Regions from separate parts of the Allofournierella sp. genome, predicted to be linked through region 2. Evidence: predicted binding sites of a transcription regulator. Region 2 holds the regulator's gene; each other region holds the start of a gene.
What was found. Region 2 encodes HrcA, which represses chaperone genes, less so after heat shock. Its sites were predicted from a motif close to TGTTAGCACTCNNNNNNNNNGAGTGCTAACA; they were not measured.
Positions count from the first base shown of each region.

Region 1 (7,540 bases), on a different contig from region 2:
AAATCAAGGCCTCGGCCGATTTCTGCACCATCATCCGCATGGGTAAGTACATCAATACCGTGGAAGTGGACAAGGTGAGCGAGGACGACCTGGCCAGCATGATGGTGGGCCGCAACGTGAACTTCAAGGTGGACAAGCAGGAGCAGGAGCCCGGCGATGTGGTTCTGGATGTGAAGGACCTGCACGCGGTGGATTACCGTGGCGTGGAGATCCTGCGCGGCCTGAACCTGCAGGTGCGCAAGGGCCAGATCCTGGGCCTTGCGGGCATCGACGGCAACGGCCAGACCGAGCTGGTGGAATGCATCACCGGTCTGCGTAAGGCCACCAAGGGCTCCATCACTGTGAACGGCACCGACATCTTCAACAAACCGCCCCGCTACGGCTTCGAGCATGGCGTATCCAGCATTCCTGCGGACCGGCAGAAGCATGGTCTGGTGCTGGAGTTCAGTGTGGCTGACAACATGGTTCTGCAGAACTTTGCGGAGGACAAATACTCCAGCCACGGCATTCGTAAGATGGATGCGGTGAACAGCTTTACCCAGGAGGCCATTGAAAAGTTTGACATTCGCCCCCGCGACTGTCTGAACAAGCCTGCCGGCACTCTGTCCGGCGGTAACCAGCAGAAGGTCATCATCGCCCGCGAGGTCACCAACAACAAGGACCTGCTGATCGCGGTGAACCCCACCCGCGGTCTGGACGTGGGCGCCATTGAGTATGTGCACAAATACATCGTGGAGCAGCGCAACAAGGGCAAGGCCGTGCTGCTGGTATCCTTTGAGCTGGATGAGATCATCAGCCTTTCAGACGAGATCGACGTGATCTTTGACGGGCGGATCAACGGCAGTCTGCCCGGCAAAGATGCGGACGAAAATACCCTTGGCCTGTGGATGGCAGGAGGTAAGGCGGATGAATAAACTGGAAAAATTCCTGAACAGCAAGTTCCTGGTGACTTTGTTCTCGATCTTGCTGGGCTTTGTGGTGGGCGCACTGTTCCTGCTGCCCATGGGCATCAGCCCTGTTGAGGCCTATGCCAAGCTGTTTGACGGCGTGTTCGGCAGCGTGCGCAACATGGCCTACAGCGTTGTATATGCCACCCCGCTGATCTTCACCGGTCTGGCGGTGGCGTTCTCGTTCCGCACCGGCGTGTTCAACATCGGTGCCGAAGGTCAGTTCGTCATGGGCTCCATGGCGGCCTGTGTGGTGGGCATTCTGGTGCCCGCACCGGCGATCATTCTGGTTCCCCTGTGCTTTATCGCGGCACTGGCTGTGGGCGCGGTCTGGGGCCTGATCGTGGCGTTCCTGAAGGTCAAGTGGGGCATCAATGAGGTGCTCAGCATGATCATGTTCAACTGGATCGCCTTCTATCTGTCCAACTACATTGCGGATCTGCCCATGATCCACAACGAGGGCAATGCCGAGGCAACCAAGAATGTGCAGGATGCGGCCCGCATTCTGTTCCCTCAGGCCTGGCTGGACGCTCTGTGCCCTGCTTCCAACTGGGGTATCCTGCTGGCTGTGCTGGCTGTGATTCTGGTTTATGTGATCATCGAAAAGACCACCCTGGGCTATCAGCTGAAGGCGGTGGGCTTCAACCGCTCGGCTGCGGAATATGGCGGCATCAGCGTGAATAAATCCATTTACATCGCCATGGCCATTTCCGGCGCGCTGGCCGGCATGGGCGGCGCGATCCAGCTGCTGGGCATGGGCAGCCGTATCAGCATTTTCACCGCTCAGGAAAGCTTCGGCTTCCAGGGCATCAGTGTGGCGCTGATCGGCGCTTCCAATCCCATTGGCGTGTTCTTTGCCGGCCTGTTCTACGGTGCGCTGAAGTATGGCGGCTCCAAGCTGAACCTGATCGGTGCCCCGTCTGAGGTGATCAACATCATCATGGGTACGGTCGTGTTCTTCATCGCCATCTCCCATGTGTTCCGCTTTGTGAAAAAACGCAAGAACAACAAGAAGGGGGAGGCCTGAGCAATGGATCTGATCGTAAACAACCTTGGCATTATCATTTACGCCACCCTGCTGTTCACCCCTCCGCTGCTGTTCGCGGCTATGGGCTCCTGCTTCTCTGAGCTGAGCGGCGTGGTGAACATCGGTATCGAGGGCATGATGACCATCGGTGCCTTTGTGGGCGCGGCCACCGGCCATTACACCGGCAATCCCTGGCTGTCCTTTATCTGCGGCGGCCTGGCGGGTATGCTGTTCGGCGCGCTGCATGCGCTGGCCACTGTGAAGCTGAACGCAGACCAGACCATTTCCGGTACTGCCATCAACTTCCTGGCTCCCGGTGTGGCGGTGCTGATGGCGAAAGCGCTGTTCAATTCTTCCGATACGGCGCCTCTGGACTCCACCAGCAAGATTCCCACCCTGTTTGCCGATGCCTTCACCGGCGGCGGCGTGTGGAACAACTTTATGAAGAATGTGTTCTCCACCTATGCCACCACCTATCTGGTGTTCATCGTGCTGGTCATCGTGTGGTTTGTGTTCTACAAGACCCGCTACGGTCTGCGCCTGCGTGCCTGTGGCGAGCATCCCGAGACCTGTGATACTCTGGGCATCAACGTGATCCGCATGCGCTTCTCCGCTGTTTGCATCTCTGGCTTCCTGGCCGGTCTGGGCGGCGCCTGTGTGACCATGGCCACCATGAACCAGTTCCGTCCCACCTCCATCGTGGGCCAGGGCTTCATTGCCATCGCTGCCGTTATCTTCGGTAAGTTCCGTCCTCAGGGTGCTATGATTGCCTGCCTGCTGTTTGGCATGTGCTCCGGCATCCGCGTGGTCGTGGGCAGCAACGCGATGGTATCCGCTCAGCTGATTTCCATGATTCCCTATGTGGTCACCGTGGTTGTGCTGATTCTGTTCGTGGGTAAGGCTCATGTGCCTTCTGCCAACGGCAAGCCCTACGTGAAAGCAAAATAACAAGGAGGCTGCGGCCCTATGCGTATGTTTGATATTATCGCGAAAAAGCGCGATGGCGGCGTGTTGAGCCGCGAAGAGCTGGAATTTGCGGTGATGGGGTTCGTAAACGGCCAGGTGCCGGATTACCAGATGAGCGCCCTGCTCATGGCCATCTATCTGCGAGGCATGACCGAAAAGGAGACTGCTCAGCTCACCGATGTGATGGCTCATTCCGGCGACATGGTGGATCTTTCCGCTATCTCCGGCATCAAGGCCGATAAACACTCCACCGGCGGTGTGGGCGATAAGACCACCCTGGTCATCGCGCCCATCGTGGCTGCCTGCGGGGTGAAGATCGCCAAGATGAGCGGCCGTGGACTGGGCCACACCGGCGGCACGGTGGATAAGATGGAAGCCGTGCCCGGAACCCAGACCGCCGTGGGTCGGGAGCGCTTTTTCGCCCAGGTGAATGAGATCGGCATCAGCGTGATCGGTCAGAGCGGTAACCTGGCCCCGGCGGACAAAAAGATGTACGCCCTGCGGGATGTGACCGCCACCATCGGCTGTGTACCGCTGATTGCCTCCTCCATTATGAGCAAGAAGCTGGCCGCCGGGTCTGACTGCATCCTGCTGGATGTGAAAACCGGCAACGGTGCCTTTATGAAGACACTGGACGATTCCATCGAGCTGGCAAAGGCCATGGTGAGCATCGGTCAGCACAACGGCCGCAAGGTGGCTGCTCTCATCACCGATATGGATACCCCGCTGGGCCACAACATCGGCAACAGCCTGGAGGTCATCGAGTCGGTGGAGGTGCTCAAGGGCCACGGTCCGGCAGACCTGACCGAGGTGTGCTACCAGCTGGCTGCCAACATGCTGTATCTGGCGGGCAAGGGCTCGCTGGAGGACTGCCGCCGCATGGCGGAAGAGGCTGTTGCCAGCGGCGCGGCCTACGAGAAGCTCAAGCAGATGTTTGCTGCCCAGGGCGGCGATGTGTCGGTGCTGGACGACCCGGACAAGTTCCAGAAGGCGAAGTTCAGCCGGCCGCTGCTGGCAGCTGAGAGCGGCTATCTGGTACGGATGAACACCGAAATGGTGGGCAACGCCAGCGTCGGCCTGGGCGCGGGCCGCATCACCAAAGAGGATGTCATCGACTTTGCGGCAGGCATTGTGCTGCACAAAAAGACCGGTGACAAGGTGGAGGCGGGCGAATGCCTGGCCACCCTGTATGCGGATCAGGAAGAAAAGTTTGATGCAGCGGAAGAGATGTTCCGCGCAGCCCTCACCTTCGGTCCCGAGCCGGAGCCGGTGCCCGCACTGGTTATGGCCCGTGTGACTGAGGAAGGCGTGGAGCGGTTCTAAGCCTTATACGAAACGTAATAAAAAGACCCGGTTTTCCACCGGGTCTTTTTATTATCGCAAAAATGACTGTAAGCCGGTCAGACATGGGGGAGTTTGGAAGCATCAGCAAACTGTGCCCCAAAAGAACAGTAGAGAGTTGTTCTTTATGCGTGCGGGCAGAAAAAGCGCGTATTCTATAAACTAATAGAAATATATGAATTGAAATCAACAAAATGGAATTAAAAAACCGCCCGATATCATCAGCGTGACTGACGATATCGGGCGGTTTTGTTCTGTTTGCTTTTGGGGAGATCGGGGCAGGGGAGCCGGAATTACTTCAGCAGCTCACACACAGCCTGCGCATAGGCCACGGGGTCCTCGATGGGCATACCCTCGATGAGCAGGGCCTGATTGTACAGGATGTTCGCGTACTTGCCCAGCTTTTCGGTTTCGCCGTTTGCCTGCAGGGTCTTCAGAGTTTCGAACACAGGATGAGAAGCGTTCAGCTCCAGCACCTTCTCGCTCTTGGGAGCGGGCATGTCGCCGCTGTTGGGCATGGAGCTCAGAACCTTCTCCATCTCCAGGCTCAGGGGGCCTTCGCTGGCGATGCAGACCGGGTGGCTCTTCAGACGGGTGGACAGGCGCACCGCAGTGACCTTGCCGTCCAGTGAGGTCTTCATGGCCTCGAACAGGTCTTTGTTGGCCTCGCTGGCCTCCTCGGCGGCCTTCTTCTCCTCTTCGGATTCCAGCCCCAGATCGCCGCTGGAAATGTTCTTGAACTCCTTCTCCTTGTCTTTCTCGCCGTAGTGACGCAGCATCTGCAGGCAGAATTCATCCACATCCTCGGTGAGCAGCAGAAGGTCATAGCCCTTGTCCAGCACCAGCTCAGCGGCGGGCAGCTTGGCCAGACGCTCGGTGGAATCGCCGGCAGCGTAGTAGATGTACTTCTGCTCCTCAGGCATCTTGTCCACATATTCCTGCAGGCTGATCAGCTTGTTTTCCTTGGCGCTGTGGAAGAGAAGCAGATCCTTCAGCAGGTCGCTGTTGGCGCCGTAGCCCTCGTAGCAGCCAAACTTCAGCTGACGGCCGAAGCTTTTGAAGAACTCGTCGTACTTCTCACGGTCGTTGTTCTTCATGGCGTTCAGCTCGTTCTTGATCTTCTTTTCCAGGCTGTTGCGGATCAGCTTGAGCTGGCCGTCTTTCTGCAGCATCTCACGGCTGATGTTCAGGCTCAGGTCCTGGCTGTCCACAATGCCTTTCACGAAGCTGAAGTGGTCGGGCAGCAGGTCGGCGCATTTGTCCATGATCAGCACGCCGGAGGCGTACAGCTGCAGACCCTTCTCGTAGTCTCGGCTGTAGTAGTTGAAGGGAGCATGGCCGGGGATGAAGAGCAGAGCGTTATAGGTGGCAGTGCCTTCGGTGCGGCTCACGATCACCCGGGCGGGATCTGTGAAGTCGTAGAACTTATCCTTGTAGAACTGGTTGTACTCCTCGTCGGTCACGTCGCTCTTGCTGCGCTTCCACAGGGGAACCATGCTGTTCAGGGTCTCCAGTTCAGTGTAGGTCTCGTATTCGGTCTTGTAATCCTCACCGGCATCGGCGGGGCGCTCCTTGGCGCGGGTCTTCTCCCGCTCCATGCGGATGGGGTAGCGCACATAGTCGCTGTACTTCTTCACGATGTGCACCAGGTTGTATTCGTCCAGGAACTCGTCGTAGTTCTCGTTCTCGGCATTCTCCTTGATCACCATGATGATCTTGGTGCCCACGTCTTCCTTGTCGGCCTCGGTGATGGTGTAGCCCTCAGCACCGGTGCTCTCCCACTGCCAGGCGGTGTCGCTGCCGAAGGCGCGGCTGATCACGGTGACCCGGCTGGCCACCATGAAGGCGGAATAGAAGCCCACGCCGAACTGACCGATAATGTCGATGTCCTCGGCTTTGTTGTCCTTCTTGAAGTCCAGGCTGCCGCTGCGGGCGATGGTGCCCAGGTTTTCCTCCAGCTCTTCCTTGGTCATGCCGATGCCGTTATCGGTCAGGGTCAGGGTGCGGTTTGCCTTGTCCAGCTCCAGCAGGATCTGATAATCCTCTTTTTTGGTGGTAACGGCGTGGTCGGTCAGGCTCTTGAAATAGAGCTTGTCGATGGCGTCGCTGGCGTTGGAGATCAATTCGCGCAGGAAGATCTCCTTGTTGGAGTAGATGGAATGGATCATCATATCCAGCAGCTTTTTGCTTTCGGCCTTAAATTCTTTCACAGCCATGATTGAACGCTCCCTTTTATGAAAAGTTATTGTAAAACAAAAAAGATTAGCACTCGTTATGATTGAGTGCTAATCTAATATACACCTTTTTGAAGAAAACTGCAAGAGGGTTCACAAAAAGTTTAAAACTCCTTGCGGCTGTAGATGCGGGTGGCAAGGGCCCAACAAATCAGGTATACCGCGACGCAGCCCACCGGCATCACCACAGCCCAGCCCCAGACGGCCAGATCCCCCAGAAACAGCGTTTGCAGCAGGGGAGGCAGTGTCATATCCTGCAGCAGATCCAGTTTGCCCAGTACCATCACGCAGCCGAACAGCGCCGCCGCAACCAGCAGCACTGCGGTGCGGGCCTTTTCCACGCCGTATTTGTAGGAAAGCACCAGCGAAATGCCGAAGTAGGCAAGGCAGACAAAGGAAACCGCAAGCAGGCTAAGCAGGTTTTCCATCAAAGGTTCGCCCTTCAGCAAAGCCAGCAGACCGCACAGCAGTGTGCCGATGGCAAAGCTGATGAGCAGCGCAAGGGTGATGAGGATGAACTTGGCACCCACGAGCTGCCGCTTGCTTACCGGCAGGCTGGCGGCGTACAGGTCCCATTTGGAATAGTTGTCGATGGTCAAACCGCTCAGAATGTAGAAGCCGGAGATCCAGGCGAAGAAAAACACCATGAAAGTGAAGTCCATCGCCAGAGCCATAGCGCTGTAAAGCACCAGGACCAGGGCAAGGTTTTTGTGGTACGCATGCCAGAGAATGAAGAAGTCTTTTTTCAGCAGGCCGATCATTGTGCATCCCTCCCGGTATAAAACTGCATGATGTCCTCGATGCTGGCTCGGTCGATCACCGCATCCGGCAGAGCCCGGCGGGCGGCGGCCGCGTCGCTGACCAGCGTCTCACAGGTGAAGTCCGTCTTGCGGGTGGCCACCTTGATCCGGCTGTCCAGCGCCTCCAGCTGCTCCGGGCTGCAGCGCAGAATGCCGTATTTTTCCAGCAGCTCGTCCCGGTCCATCTGGAACAGCAGCCGCCCCTTGTGCAGATAGGCGATGGAA
Region 1 is NZ_JAGHKE010000003.1:72,320-79,859, forward strand. It holds gene J7G73_RS00940 (ABC transporter ATP-binding protein) at 1-914, shown strand, start outside; gene J7G73_RS00945 (ABC transporter permease) at 907-1,974, shown strand; gene J7G73_RS00950 (ABC transporter permease) at 1,978-2,922, shown strand; gene J7G73_RS00955 (pyrimidine-nucleoside phosphorylase) at 2,941-4,263, shown strand; gene htpG (molecular chaperone HtpG) at 4,575-6,497, opposite strand; gene J7G73_RS00965 (ABC-2 transporter permease) at 6,620-7,276, opposite strand; partial or broken gene J7G73_RS00970 (ABC transporter ATP-binding protein) at 7,273-7,540, opposite strand, start outside.
Region 1: a site for HrcA is predicted at 6,542-6,572, ahead of htpG (molecular chaperone HtpG). Genes of this name have one in related genera too.

Region 2 (7,540 bases):
CCACCATCCGCCGCATCGTGGAGTTCGCCGAGCAGTTCCAGCGGGGCATGACCGGCATCGAGCGCTTCTGCGAGATCATGGACGCGGATGTGGAGATCTTCGACGAGCCGGACGCAAAGCCTCTGGATGTGAAGGCGGGCGCCATCCGGCTGGAGAACGTGAGCTTTGAATATCCGGATGACCACAACCAGGTGCTGCGGGATGTGAATCTGTCCATCCGGCCCGGCGAGAAGGTGGCCCTGGTGGGCCCCTCCGGCGGCGGCAAGACGACCCTGTGCAACCTGATCCCCCGCTTCTACGACGTGACTGGCGGCCGCATTCTGATCGACGATCAGGATGTGCGCAGCGTGACCCTGAAAAGCCTGCGCAGCGCCATCGGCGTGGTGCAGCAGGATGTGTACCTGTTCAGCGGCAGCGTGTATGAGAACATCGCCTACGGCAAGGTGGGCGCCAGCCGGGAAGAGGTGATCGCCGCCGCCAAGCTGGCCGGGGCGCACGAGTTCATCACCCAGCTGAAAAACGGCTACGACACCTACGTGGGCGAGCGGGGCGTGAAGCTGTCCGGCGGGCAGAAGCAGCGCATCTCCATCGCCCGGGTGTTCCTGAAGAACCCGCCCATTCTGATCCTGGACGAGGCCACCAGCGCGCTGGACAATGAGAGCGAGGTGCTGGTGGGCAAGAGCCTGGAGCAGCTGGCCAAGGGCCGCACCACCCTGACCATCGCCCACCGGCTGACCACCATCCAGCACGCGGACCGCATCCTGGTGCTGGGCGCCGAGGGCATCGAGGAAGAGGGCACCCACGAGACCCTGCTGGCAAAGCAGGGCGTGTACTACCGGCTGTGGAACGGCCTGGTGGGCGCGGAATAAACCTGATTTTATGAGAAGGCCCCGGGCGGCAGCACGCCGCCCGGGGCCTTTTTTCGTTCGGCGTGCATAAACTGGAAATTCTGGCAGATACTACGAATTACAATACCAATCCAAAGAAGGAGTCTGCCATGAAAGCAACAGGAATCGTGAGACGCATCGACGATCTGGGCCGGGTGGTCATTCCCAAGGAGATCCGCCGCACCCAGCGCATCCGGGAGGGCGACCCGCTGGAGATCTTCACCACCGGCGCGGGGGAGGTCATCTTCAAAAAATATTCCCCCATGGGCGAGCTGGCGGGCTTTGCCGCCCAGTATGCCGAGGTGCTGAACCGGTCGCTGAATCTGACCGCTCTGGTCTGTGACCGGGACAGCATCATTGCCGCCGCGGGCGGGTCCAAGCGGGACTATCAGGAGCGGGGCGTGAGCATCCCGCTGGAGCGCATCATGGACCGGCGCAAGCCCTTCTGGCACAGCGGCAAAGCCGAGGAGTGCGTCTTCCCCTGCGAGGGGTCGGACAAGCACATCCTGGGCGCCTGCCCGCTGCTGGCCGGGGGCGATGTGGCGGGCGCTGTGATCCTGCTCTCGGCCGACAAGAGCGCCCGCCCCGGCGAATCGGAGCAGGCCGCTTTGCAGATCGCCGCGTCCTTCCTGGCAAAGCAGGTGGAGGACTGAAGCGCCAACCTTCCGGCTCCCACGGCCAGCACCGGCCGCGGGAGCCTTTGTTTTTCCCGCCCCAGCGGGAGATTGTGAACAAAGCATGAAACTTTTAAAATTTTCGCGCACCCCCTTGACAGCTGTATAAAATGGAGTAAAATAGACTTAGCACTCGGGAACATAGAGTGCTAAACGAGAGACGAAAGAGGTGAGGACCTGTGCCGATGGATGATCGAAAGCAGCGTGTGCTGGAAGCGATCGTTGCTCTGTATACCCAGGGCGGCGAACCGGTGGGCTCGGGTCTTCTGAGCCAGTATCTGGATATGGCGGTCTCCAGCGCGACCTTACGCAACGAGATGGCCGCCCTTACCAAGCTGGGCCTGCTGGAGCAGCCCCACACCAGCGCGGGCCGGGTGCCCAGCGCCAAGGGTTACCGGTATTATCTGGATCATCTGATGCAGCCCAAGGCGGGCCTTACCCCCCGCCAGAAGGCCCAGATCGACCAGGTGTTCGCCCGGCTGGACTACGAGCCGGATAAGCTGGCAGAGGGCGCGGCCAAGGCGCTGGCGGAGCACACCGGCTACACGGTGGCCGCCACCACCCCCCGGTCCGATGATCTGCGCATCGCCCATTTCGAGGTGGTGCAGGTGGGCCGGTATTCCGCAGCGGTGCTGGGCGTGACCAGCGCGGGCGGAGTACGCACCCGGGTGGCCCGGCTGGAGACCTGCTTTTCCCGGCAGGACGCGCAGCTGGTTGCCATGGCGCTGAACCGCGGGCTGGCCTTTGTGGCCCCGGCGGATCTGAGCGCTCAGCGGCTGGCGGCTGTGACCGCCAGCATGGGCGAGCGTGGCCCGGCTCTGTACCCGGTGGTGCAGGCCGCCGCGGCGCTGCTGAGTGAAGCCGCCAAGGCGCGCACCTATCTGGAGGGCCAGCAGTATCTGCTGCGCTGGCCCCAGCTGGAAAGCTGCCTGCCCGGCGTACTGGAGCTGTTCGCCGATCAGGAAAAGGCGGGCCGGTTCATCACCCCGCCCACCGGCCGCACCTCGGTGCTGCTGGGGGAGGATATGGAAAACCCCATGCCCGGCCTTTGCGTGATGGGCAAGCGGTATCTGGCAGGCGGCGGGCTCACGGGAGCCATTGCGCTGCTGGGCCCGGTACGGATGCCCTTTGAACAGCTGATTCCCATTTTGGAATATTATGCCTTGAAGCTCGGCGAATGCATGGCCGGCAAGGCGCAGGAGGACAATATATGAGCGAAGAGATGAAGAACCCCGCCCAGCAGCCCGAAGAGCAGCCCGCGGAGGAGACCAAAGCCGAGACCGGCGCCGCTCCGGAGGAGAACGCCGAGCAGGAGCCCAAGAAGCACGGCAAGGAAAAGAAAAAGGACCTGGCCGCTGAGCTGGAGGCCGCAAAGGCCCAGGCGCAGGCCGCCGAGACCGCACTGAATGCCGCAAAGGACCAGCTGCTGCGCACCGCCGCCGAGTATGAGAACTTCCGCAAGCGGTCCGCCCGCGAGCAGGACGCCGCCTTCAACAACGGCGTGGGCTTCGCGGTGAGCCAGATCCTGGCGATTCTGGACACCCTGGACATGGCGGCCAACGCCCCCACCACCGACGAGAACTACAAAAAGGGCGTGCTGATGACGCTGGACAAAGCGGCCGCCGCCTTCAAGGTGCTCAAGGTGGAGGAGATCCCCGCACTGGGCCTTCCCTTTGACCCGGAGGTGCACAGCGCCGTGATGCAGCAGCCCGCGGCCGAAGGCCAGGAGAGCGGCACCGTGGTGCAGGTCTTCCAGAAGGGCTACAAGCTGGGCGACAAGGTCGTCCGCCATGCCACCGTTGTGGTGGCTGAATAAGGCAAAAAGCCGAAACGGCTTTTTTATAAAACACTTTTAAAACCATCAACTTCATTTTGACTTGATTCAAAGGAGAGGAATAGATTATGAGCAAGATCATTGGTATTGACCTGGGTACCACCAACAGCTGTGTATCCGTTATCGAGGGCGGCGAGCCCGTTGTAATCGCCAACGCCGAGGGCGCCCGCACCACCCCCAGTGTGGTGGGCTTCACCAAGACCGGCGAGCGTCTGGTTGGCCAGGTTGCCAAGCGCCAGGCCATCACCAACCCCGAGCGCACCGTGAGCTCCATCAAGCGCCACATGGGCACCGACTACAAGGTTTCCATCGACGGCAAGGACTACAATCCCCAGCAGATCAGCGCCATGATCCTGGCCAAGCTGAAGGCGGATGCCGAGGCTTACCTGGGCGAGACCGTTTCCGAGGCCGTCATCACCGTGCCCGCTTACTTCAACGACAGCCAGCGTCAGGCCACTAAGGACGCCGGCACCATCGCGGGCCTGAACGTGCGCCGCATCATCAACGAGCCCACCGCCGCGGCTCTGGCCTACGGCGCTGACAAGGACAACGACCAGAAGATCATGGTCTACGACCTGGGCGGCGGTACCTTCGACGTGTCCATCATCGAGATGGGCGACGGCGTGACCGAGGTTCTGGCCACCAACGGTGATACCCACCTGGGCGGCGACGACTTCGACCAGCGCATCATCGACTGGATGGCCGACGAGTTCCAGAAGGAGAACGGCATCGACCTGCGCAGCGACAAGATGGCTGCCCAGCGCCTGAAGGAAGCCGCTGAGAAGGCCAAGATCGAGCTGTCCGGCGTGCCCAGCACCGCCATCAACCTGCCCTTCATCACCGCCGACGCCACCGGTCCCAAGCACCTGGACATGACCCTGACCCGCGCCCAGTTCGACAAGATGACTGCCGATCTGGTGGAGCGCACCATGGTTCCCGTGCGCAAGGCCATGCAGGACGCCGGCCTGCGTGCTTCCGACCTGGCAAAGGTTCTGCTGGTGGGCGGTTCTACCCGTATCCCCGCCGTGCAGGAGGCCGTTAAGAAGGAGATGGGCTGCGAGCCCTTCAAGGGCATCAACCCCGACGAGTGCGTTGCCATCGGCGCTGCCATCCAGGGCGGCGTGCTGAACAAGGAGGTCGGCGGCATCCTGCTGCTGGACGTTACTCCTCTGAGCCTGGGCATCGAAACCCTGGGCGGCGTCTGCACCAAGATCATCGAGCGCAACACCACCATCCCCACCAAGAAGAGCCAGATCTTCTCCACCGCCGCCGACAACCAGCCCAGCGTTGAGGTCAACGTGCTGCAGGGCGAGCGTGAGATGGCTGCCGACAACAAGAGCCTGGGCATGTTCAAGCTGGACGGCATCCCCGCCGCTCCCCGTGGCGTGCCTCAGATCGAGGTTACCTTCGACATCGACGCCAACGGCATCGTGCACGTAAGCGCCAAGGATCTGGGCAGCGGCAAGGAGCAGAGCATCACCATCACCGCTTCCACCAACATGAGCAAGGACGACATCGACAAGGCCGTGCGTGAGGCCGAGCAGTTCGCCGCTGAGGACAAGAAGAAGCGCGAGGAGATCGACACCCGTAACGGCGCCGATCAGCTGGTGTTCCAGACCGAGAAGACCCTGAACGAGCTGGGCGACAAGGTGGACGCTGCCAAGAAGGCAGAAGTCGAGAGCAAGCTGGCCGAGCTGAAGGAAGCCCTGAAGGGCACCGACATCGAGGCCATCAAGGCCAAGCAGGAGGCTGTGCAGAAGGCCTTCTACGCCATCAGCGAGGAGCTGTACAAGAACGCGCAGGCCGCTCAGGGCGCTCAGCCCGGCGCGGACGCCGGCGCTGCCAATAACGGCAAGCCCGACGACGGCGTGGTTGACGCGGACTTCAAAGAAGTATAAAATAATATACTCAGCCGCCCCGGCCCAGGCTGGGGCGGCGATTTCTGGTTTTGCTGATTCAGGCAACACCGCACCAGTGATTTTACATGAGGGGCCCGCCCGGCGGGCTTTTAGGTGAGAAATTTATGGCAGACAAACGCGATTATTACGAGGTCCTTGGCGTTGCGAAGAACGCCAGCGACGATGAATTGAAAAAAGCGTACCGCAAGCAGGCCAAAAAGTATCACCCGGACCTGAACCCGGGCGACAAGGAGGCCGAGGCCAAGTTCAAGGAAGTGAACGAGGCCTACGAGGTTCTGGGCGACAAGGAAAAGCGCGCCCGGTATGACCAGTTCGGCTTTGCAGGCGTGGACCCCAGCTACGGCGCAGGCGCAGGCGGCGCGGGCGGCTTCAACGGCGGCTTCGGCGGTTTTGGCGGCGGCTTCGGCGGCGTGGACCTGGGCGACATCTTCGGCGATATCTTCGGCGGTGGCTTTGGCGGCGGCTTCGGCGGTGCCCGGGCCAACCCCAACGCCCCCCGCAAGGGTGCAGATGTGCGGGTGAGCCTGGTGCTCAGCTTCATGGAGGCTGTGCACGGCTGCACCAAGACCATCACCATCAACAAGCAGGATACCTGCCCCGAATGCGGCGGCAGCGGCGCGGCCAAGGGCACCAGCCCCGAGACCTGCCCGGACTGCCACGGCACCGGCTATGTGAAGCGGAACATCCGCATGGGCGGCATGGTCATGCAGCAGCAGCAGCCCTGTTCCCGCTGCGGCGGCAAGGGCAAGATCGTGAGCAGCCCCTGCGGCCACTGCCACGGCACCGGTAAGGTGGGCGCGAAGAAGACCCTGGAGGTCAAGATCCCCGCGGGCATCAACGACGACCAGAGCATTGCACTGCGCGGTCAGGGCGATGCGGGCGTGAACGGCGGCCCCGCCGGTGACGTGATCGTGATCGTGACCGTGCGGCCCGACCCCATGTTCGAGCGGGACGGCTACGATGTATGGGTCAACGTGCCCATTACCTTCAGCCAGGCGGTGCTGGGCGCCTCTGTGGTGGTTCCCACCGTGGACGGCAAGGTGGAATACACCGTGCCCGAAGGCACCCAGAGCGGCACCACCTTCCGGCTGCGGGGCAAGGGCATCCAGTATCTGGGTGGCCGCGGCCGTGGCGACCAGTACGTGAAGGTGAACGTGGAGATCCCCAAAAAGCTGAACAAGGCCCAGCGCGAGGCGCTGAAAGCCTTTGAGGAGACCCTCAAGGACGAAAACTACGAGCAGCGCAAGGGCTTCTTCAAGAATCTGAAGGACCTGTTCGACAAGAACAAGTAAACACATAAGCGCAAAGCGCCCGTTCCGGGAAATTTCCGGAACGGGCGCTTTTTTTGTTTTGCTCGGTTGCTCTTTAGAACGACTGTTTGGTTTTTGGATTCTGTAAGACAAAGTGCTGTCACCGTATACTATCTTTAGAGTAATATCACGGTCTAAAGAAGGAGGCGGGAAAATGGATGCCAGGGCAGTCGGGCAGCGAATCAGAGCTGCGAGAGAAAAGAAGGGCCTGACCCAGGAAGAGCTTGCCGCCCTTGTGGACATCAGCCCCACCCATGTGAGCGTGATCGAGCGGGGAACCAAGATTCCCCGGATGGATACTTTTGTGGCCATCGCCAATGTGCTGGAGGTCTCGGCGGACAGCCTGCTGGTGGATGTGGTGGACCGGGCGGCGGAAGGCGCGGCTTCGGAGCTTTCCCGCCTGCTGGAGGAGCTGCCCCGGGAGGAGAAGGCACGGGTGCTGAAGGTAGTAGCGGCCATGATCGAATGATGAAAGATGGAAAAGCGGAATGCTTTTCCATCTTTTTTTGTTTCGTCGACAAAGCAGGTGTGATTTCGACATCAAAAGAATTATATACTTGTGCTAAAGAACAAGGGATGTTTCAAAAGATGGAGGAATGTAAAATGAAACAATTTGAAAAAATCCTGGAGAAAATTGCCCGGGAAAACGGCACCACGCCGGAGTGTGTGCGGGATCAGATGCAGCGGGCCATCGATCAGGCCTATGACCATCCCGCCGATGGGGCTGCACCGCTGTGGACGGGGCTGGGCTTCCGGGATGAGCGCCCCACCCCGGAGGAGCTGGTGCTGCAGCTGGCCATCCTGCTGCAGAAAAACACCACGCCCGCCGGATAAACAAAACCGCCCACCCGTGCCCGGGGTTTCCGGGTGCGGGGGGCGGTTTGCGTTATGGGAAACGGGGAAGGGCGGTCAGTCC
Region 2 is NZ_JAGHKE010000006.1:24,635-32,174, reverse strand. It holds gene J7G73_RS01525 (ABC transporter ATP-binding protein) at 1-869, shown strand, start outside; gene J7G73_RS01520 (stage V sporulation T C-terminal domain-containing protein) at 998-1,540, shown strand; gene hrcA (heat-inducible transcriptional repressor HrcA) at 1,747-2,775, shown strand; gene J7G73_RS01510 (nucleotide exchange factor GrpE) at 2,772-3,377, shown strand; gene dnaK (molecular chaperone DnaK) at 3,464-5,293, shown strand; gene dnaJ (molecular chaperone DnaJ) at 5,419-6,606, shown strand; gene J7G73_RS01495 (helix-turn-helix transcriptional regulator) at 6,779-7,093, shown strand; gene J7G73_RS01490 (sporulation initiation factor Spo0A) at 7,228-7,458, shown strand; gene J7G73_RS01485 (HAMP domain-containing sensor histidine kinase) at 7,534-7,540, opposite strand, start outside.

Region 3 (7,540 bases), on a different contig from region 2:
GCCATAGAAGCCGGGCACGGTGGTGTAGTCGCTCTCGCTTACCTCCATGGGGGTAAGACCACGCATCTGACAGAACTGCTGATAGGCAAGATAGGCGCCGTAGCTGGTCCAGTGATGGTCGGTGTCGTAATACAGCTGCACATCGTCCTTGGCCGCGGTAAAAGGCTCCCGCAGATCCAGACTGTTGGCCTCGCCCACGGTGGAGAAGATTGTATCCAAGCGGGCGTTTTCGTCCAGCATGGGGGTGTTGGCAGGCAGCTCCTCAGCGTTGATTACACTGGAGGAGGGAGCCAGCAGGAACGTGACCTGACCGGGGAATTTTTCGATGAACTGCTGCACCAGCGTGGTGTTCTTCTGTAACAGTTTTTCCTCGGTGGGGGTCAGAGCGAACATCTTGGTAAACAGCGCGTCGTTTTTGCCGATCATCGCGCCGCCAATCTCTTCCTTCTGGAACAGCAGGCTTTCGCACAGGCTCTGAGCCTTCAGCCAGCTGTCGCGCACGATCACCTGATCCTTGGTGTACTCACCGTATTTGGCGGTCCATTCATTTTTCACCAGGCTGGAGAAGCTGAAGTCAGGGAATTGAGCAAGCGGCCGACGCTCCAGCTCGGATTCCGCACGCTTGGGCCAGAGCCCGTCAGCAATCATAAAGCAGAAAATAAACAGGAAAAACAGCACCAACAGGGGATACTGCTTCAGCTCTTTCAATTTTTCTTTCATGCGATCCCCTCCCTTAGAAACGGAAATACAGGAACGGGCTGTTGGTGGATGCCACAATATAGGCGATGCACATCAGCAGCAGGGCGAATACTACAACGATCTTGAGTACCGTATGCTTTTTCAGCCAGTCGTAGATGCGCAGGGGCACCGGAGTGCAGCAAATGATCGCCACCACCAGCAGTACGCCGTAATTGCGCAGAAAATACAGGCAGGAAACACCGCCGGAGGGAATGAACAGCTTCTGCATCAGCAGAGCCAGGCCCACGCCGTCCTCGTTACCCACGAACAGCGCCCACCCCACAGCCACCAGCAGCAGGGTATAAATGTGAGGCCAGATACGCCCGGTCTGGAGCTTTTTCAAAAGGAAGATTTTCTCGATGGCCAGCAGAATGAAGTAATAAATGCCCCAGAAAATAAAGTTCCAGTCGGCACCATGCCAGATGCCGGTCAAAGTCCAGACCACGAACATATTGAAGATCTGGCGCTTCAGGCCCCGGCGATTGCCGCCCAGGGGGATGTACACATATTCCCGGAACCAGCCGGACAGAGTCATGTGCCAGCGCCGCCAGAAATCGGTAATGCTGCGGGCGATGTAGGGCATGTTAAAGTTCATGGGGAAATCGAAGCCCAGCATCTTGCCCATACCGATGCCCATCAGCGAGTAGCCGGAGAAGTCAAAATACAGCTGCAGGGAATAGGCCAGCAGACCCAGCCAGACCAGCGGGGTGCTCGCATTCGCCAAACCCACACCAGCCGAGGTAAGAACATGCTGATCGTTGTAGGTGCCGATGATATCATACCACAGCTTGCTTACGGTATCCGCAATCAGGACCTTTTTCGCCAGGCCGAATACAAACAGGCAGATGCCCTCTTCGATCTGCTTGAGGCGGTAGCGGTCCTTGTACACGTGAAGCTGCGCGGCCACATCCCGGTATTTCACGATGGGACCGGCAATCAGCTGGGGGAACATAACCACATATGCACCGAAATCAATGATGTTGTGCTCAGCCTGCACATCCCGACGGTATACGTCGATGGAGTAGCTCATGGTCTGGAAGGTATAGAAGCTGATGCCCAGGGGCAGCACGGTGGCTGCTTCCACCATGCCGATGGAAAGCCCGGTAACCGCATTGATGGTGCCGATGATGAAGTTGGTGTATTTGAAAAACACCAGCATGGACAGGCTGCCCACAATGGAAATAATCAGAAAGACCCGGCGCATCTTGTCTGAATGATCGAATCGTTCAATTGCAAGGCCGGAGAAGTAGTTGATGAGGATCAGCACGACCATCACCGGGAAGAAGCGTACCTCGCCCCAGGAATAGAACACCAGGCTGCAAACAAACAGAGCCAGGTTTTTCAGCTTGTAGGGGGCAATGTAGTACAGCGCCAGTGTGATCGGCAGAAAGCGGAATAAAAACAGAATGGTACTGAACAGCAAGCTTGCGACACTCCTTTACAAAAAAGGCCGGTACCGCCGTCTGGTGGTACCGGCCAAAAGCATTGTCTTGGTGGGGGATTATTTCAGTGCTTCATCCAGAGCGGTGTCGATGGCACTGTAATCTGCACCGTTGGTGTTGGCAACCACCATCACAACGTAGTCGCCCTGCTGAACGATACGGGCATCCTTGGCAGCGGCTTCCTTATCGGCAAACTCTGCATACAGGCCGCCGGTGGAGATGCTGGTCTTGTAGGCTTCCATATCGCTCTTGACCGCGTCGCCCTTGCCTTCCACAGCCTTCACGGCAACAATCAGAGCGCTGTCGGCCTGATCGTTGGAAACCTTGCCGGCGTATTCTTCGATGTCATTCTTGTCAAGCATCATGTCCAGAGTAATGAAGTTGTCGTCCACATCGCGGGGATTGGCAACGGGGTTTGCGCTTTCCACGGCGGTAACGATGTCGTTCAGGTTATATGCTTTGCTGCTGCTTGCCTGGCCGCCACAGCCGACCAGCCCAAGAGCGAAAACAGCGGCAGACAGAGCAATCGCGATGAGTTTTTTCATAGATTCTTCTTCCTTTCCTGGAAAGTTATGTAATTGATTTTATACTATATTAAATGGAAATGCAAGCTGTACCGGTAGCATTGACAGAAAATTTACACTTTATTCACCGGGGCCATAAGCGGATGCGCTTGACAGAACCGCCCGGGCATTTTACAATCAAACTGGATTGTTATCGCCTCAAACAGGCACTATATTATAAGGAGAGTTTGAATTCATGCGTTCTTCGCAAAACAAAACAAGACAGATTGCGCTGTCCGGCCTTCTGTTCGCTTTGGCGATGGCGCTTTCCTTTGCGGAATCCGCCATTGCCCCCATGCTGGGCCTTATGCCCGGTGTAAAGATTGGTCTGGCCAACATCGTGGTTATGTATGCGCTGTTTTTCATGGGGGCAAAGCAGGCACTGAGCCTGGCACTGCTGAAGTCCTTCTTTGTCATGCTTACCCGCGGCGTGGTGGCCGGGTTTTTGTCACTGTGCGGGGGATTGCTGTCTCTGCTGATCATGTGGGTGCTGTTCCGTTTGTTCGGCAAGCACATCACCTATTTTATTCTTTCGGTCTGCGGAGCTCTGGCCCACAACATCGGGCAGCTCATCGGTGCCAGCATTGTGCTCAGCAGCACATTGGCCCTGACCTACGCCCCAGTGCTCATCGTTTCCGGCCTTGCCATGGGGCTTGTGACCAGCTCCAGTCTGTCTGCTTTGCTGCCTGCACTGGGCCGGATGGGCTTTAATATTAAGAAATTGTAATTTTTTCAAAATAATCTGAAAATAGTGCTTGACGAAACTATACTTTGATGCTATACTTTAGCTATAACAAAGAACGGTTCCTATTTACGAGCCGCTTCTGAGTCAATGAGCTGAAATTTAAAATATTGGAGGATGAATACTATGTCCAAGTTTGTTTGCACCGTATGTGGTTACATCGCCGAGGGCGCTGCTCCCGATTTCTGCCCCGTTTGCAAGGCTCCCAAGGATAAGTTCGTTGAGAAGACCGAGAACACCTACGTGACCGAGCACGTGGTTGGCATTGCCAAGGAGGGCGTTCCCGAGGAGATCATCGAGGGCCTGCGCATGAACTTCAACGGTGAGTGCAGCGAGGTTGGCATGTACCTGGCTATGAGCCGCGTTGCTGATCGCGAGGGTTACCCCGAGATCGCTGAGGCCTGGAAGCGCTACGCTTTCGAAGAGGCTGAGCATGCTGCCAAGTTCGCTGAGCTGCTGGGCGAGGTTCTGACCGACAGTACCCAGAAGAACCTGCAGATGCGTGTTGACGCTGAGTGCGGCGCTTGCTCCGGCAAGATGGACCTGGCCAAGAAGGCTAAGGAGCTGGGCCTGGATGCTATCCACGACACCGTTCACGAGATGGCTAAGGACGAGGCTCGTCACGGCCGCGGCATGCAGGGCCTGCTGAACCGTTACTTCAAGTAATTGGTTCCCGGTTACTGACCGAATACACCCAAAGCCCTTCCGGCTGCGGAGAAAGCTGAAGATCCGACGGCGTGACTGGACGAAATTGTGAGGAGGGAAGGAAGCTGATCTGCCCGTTGGTTTCCAGAACGGCGGATTCCAGCTGGTTCAGGTCAAAATAACCGGCCACTCGGCATTGGCTCAAAAACTCGTTCAGATCCAGTCGGGCACGCAGCAGGTTTTTGGGATAAAGCCTCCCGTTTTGATAAAGCACCACCGGACGTCCATTGAAAAAGCGACGCAGGGCGATGGATTTGCAGGTGAACCAATCAATGCACAGAGCAGCAATTCCGTAAACCACCGTGGCGGTTAGCGGCTGCCACCAGGCCTCCAGATCGGTGGCCAGCTCCGCGGCAATGGACCCGATGGTGATGCTGGTTACGTAATCAAACAGACTCATCTGGCCAATCTGACGCTGCCCCACCAGCTTGCACAGGCCAAACAAGACTACGATGGAAACCAGGCTTGTGATGGCGATTTTTCCAACTTCGCTATAGATCTGCATAATATCCGGCCTTTCTTGCGGCAAGGCGGCCGCGGTATCCTGTTGTAAGGATGAACAAATCCTCTGTGATTTATTCATGAAAAGCAAGGCTTGGCGAATCTGGCTGAATTATGTATAATAGGTCCATCATATCAAAGTGCGCGGCAGCGCGCTGACAGGAGGGCATAGCCGTTGCGGCATGTTTTTATTGTAAATCCCGTTTCCGGCAAAGCGGACGCCAGCGGAGTGCTGGTTCCCAAGATCATTCAGGCGGCAGCTCGGCAAGGAGTGGAGTACGAGATCCTTCTGACTGAGCGGCCTGGTCATGGAGTGGAGCTGGCACGGCAGCAGGCAGAATCAGGGGAGTCTGTTCGTCTGTATGCTTGCGGAGGCGATGGGACTCTAAATGAGGTACTGCGGGGTGCTTACGGTTATAAAAATGCCCTGGTGGCTTGCGTTCCCTGCGGCAGCGGCAACGACTTTGTGCGCAATTTCGGGGGCAGCGCGTCGTTTCTGGATCTGGAAAACCTGATTCAGGGCGAAGCGGTTACCATGGATCTGATCGAGACTGATCAGGGTCTGGCAGCCGCCATCTGCTCTGCCGGTCTGGACGCCCAGGTTGCCTACGGAATCCCGAAGTTCCGACGGATTCCTCTGTGCGGTGGCTCCATGGCTTATAAACTCTCCATATTGCAGGCGGTCAGCGGGCCTCTGGGTCACCGGCTGCGAATCTGCGCGGATGACGAGACCATTACCGGCGACTTCTTGATGCTGGCTCTCTGCAACGGCTCCACCTATGGAGGCGGCTTTTGGGCTGCGCCGCAGGCCTGCATGAACGATGGCCTGCTGGACCTGGTTCTGGTGCGAAAGATCGGTCGGCTGCAGATTGCCCGCCTGATCGGCGACTACCAGAAAGGCCTGCACATGCAGGGTGACCAGGTCGCTCCGGCCTACCGCGATATTATACTGGCAAGAAAAGTGCGTCGCCTGCAGCTGGACACCCTGGATGGCAATCCCATCGTCGTGACAAGGGACGGGGAATGTGCCCCGTATACCAGCCTGCAGGCCCATGTGCTGCCTGCCGCGGTACAAATCGTGCTGCCGCGTTCCGTACTGAATGCGGAGCTGCCCGCGCTGCGCAGAGATGCTGCCCATAATTAAATGAAAAAGGCAGTGGGAAGGAATCAGAGGATTTCGGCCCGCAGCCTTTTCTTTGTGCGAAACAAAAAGCAAAACCAAGCAGCAAAGCAGATGTCGATATTGCTAACAAAGAAAAGGAAGTGTGCCGAAAAAGCTTGCAGAACGCAGAACAAAGAGATCAAGCAGGTAAAATCATGGTTTGTTCACAAAAAATTTTTTATTTATCCACTTGATTTTTCCGGGAAGAGCGACTAAAATATACATTAGCACTCAGGTAGAATGAGTGCTAAACAAATTTTTGTTATCATTAAATTTATTTTTGAATAGGAGGATATCTTCCATGAAAATCAAGCCTCTTGCAGATCGCGTTGTGATCAAGACCGTTGAAGCCGAAGAAACCACCAAGAGCGGCATCATCCTGGCCGGTTCCGCCAAGGAAAAGCCCCAGGTGGCCGAGGTGCTGGCAGTTGGCCCCGGCGGCATGGTAGACGGCAAGGAAGTGGAGATGATCGTCAAGGTAGGCGATAAGGTCCTCACCAGCAAGTACTCCGGCACCGAGGTGAAGGTGGACGGCGAGGAATGCACCATCGTGCGCCAGAGCGACATCTTGGCCATCGTGGAGGAGTAATTTCCATCCTCCGTTTTCAAAACTGACTGATCGAATGCGCGCTGCGCATCCCGCAATAAAAGGAGAGATTCATTATGGCAAAACAAATTCTGCATGGCGAGGCTGCCCGCAAGGCCCTTTCCGCTGGTATTGATACCCTGGCTGACACCGTCCGCATCACCATGGGTCCCAAGGGCCGCAACGTGGTGCTGGGCAAGAAGTTCGGCAGCCCCGTGATCACCAATGACGGTGTAACCATCGCCAAGGAGATCGAGCTGAAGGACGTGTTCGAGAACATGGGTGCTCAGCTGGTTCGTGAAGTTGCCACCAAGACCAACGACATCGCTGGCGACGGCACCACCACCGCCACCGTTCTGGCCCAGGCTCTGGTACACGAGGGCATGAAGAACGTTGCTGCCGGCGCCAACCCTATGGATGTAAAGCGCGGCATGCAGAAGGCTGTGAAGGCTGCTGTTTCCGCTTTTGCTGCCAACAGCCAGAAGGTAAACGGCTCCAAGGACATCGCCCGTGTTGCCACCGTTTCCGCTGATGACGCCACCGTTGGCGAGCTGATCGCCGAGGCTATGGAGAAGGTAACTGCTGATGGCGTGATCACCATCGAAGAGAGCAAGACCGCCGAGACCTACTCCGAGGTCGTGGAAGGCATGCAGTTCGACCGTGGCTACATCACCCCCTACATGGTGACCGACACCGAGAAGATGGAGGCCGTGATCGATGACGCCTACATCCTGATCACCGACAAGAAGATCAGCGTGATCCAGGACCTGCTGCCCCTGCTGGAGCAGATCGTACAGAGCGGCAAAAAGCTGGTCATCATCGCTGAGGATATTGAGGGCGAGGCTCTGTCCACCCTGATCGTGAACCGTCTGCGCGGCACCTTCACCTGCGTGGCCGTTAAGGCTCCTGGCTTCGGCGATCGCCGCAAGGAGATGCTGCAGGATATCGCCATCCTGACCGGCGGCCAGGTCATCAGCGAAGAGCTGGGCTACGACCTGAAGGAGACCACCGTTGACATGCTGGGCCGTGCCCGTCAGGTCAAGGTGACCAAGGAGAACACCACCATCGTGGATGGCGCCGGTGCCAAGGAGCTGATCAAGG
Region 3 is NZ_JAGHKE010000049.1:30,184-37,723, reverse strand. It holds gene J7G73_RS07630 (DHHW family protein) at 1-720, opposite strand, end outside; gene J7G73_RS07625 (MBOAT family O-acyltransferase) at 734-2,161, opposite strand; gene J7G73_RS07620 (DUF4358 domain-containing protein) at 2,240-2,725, opposite strand; gene J7G73_RS07615 (Gx transporter family protein) at 2,940-3,470, shown strand; gene J7G73_RS07610 (NADH peroxidase) at 3,612-4,151, shown strand; gene J7G73_RS07605 (DUF421 domain-containing protein) at 4,144-4,695, opposite strand; gene J7G73_RS07600 (diacylglycerol kinase family protein) at 4,867-5,835, shown strand; gene groES (co-chaperone GroES) at 6,155-6,442, shown strand; gene groL (chaperonin GroEL) at 6,517-7,540, shown strand, end outside.
Region 3: a site for HrcA is predicted at 6,076-6,106, ahead of groES (co-chaperone GroES). Genes of this name have one in related genera too.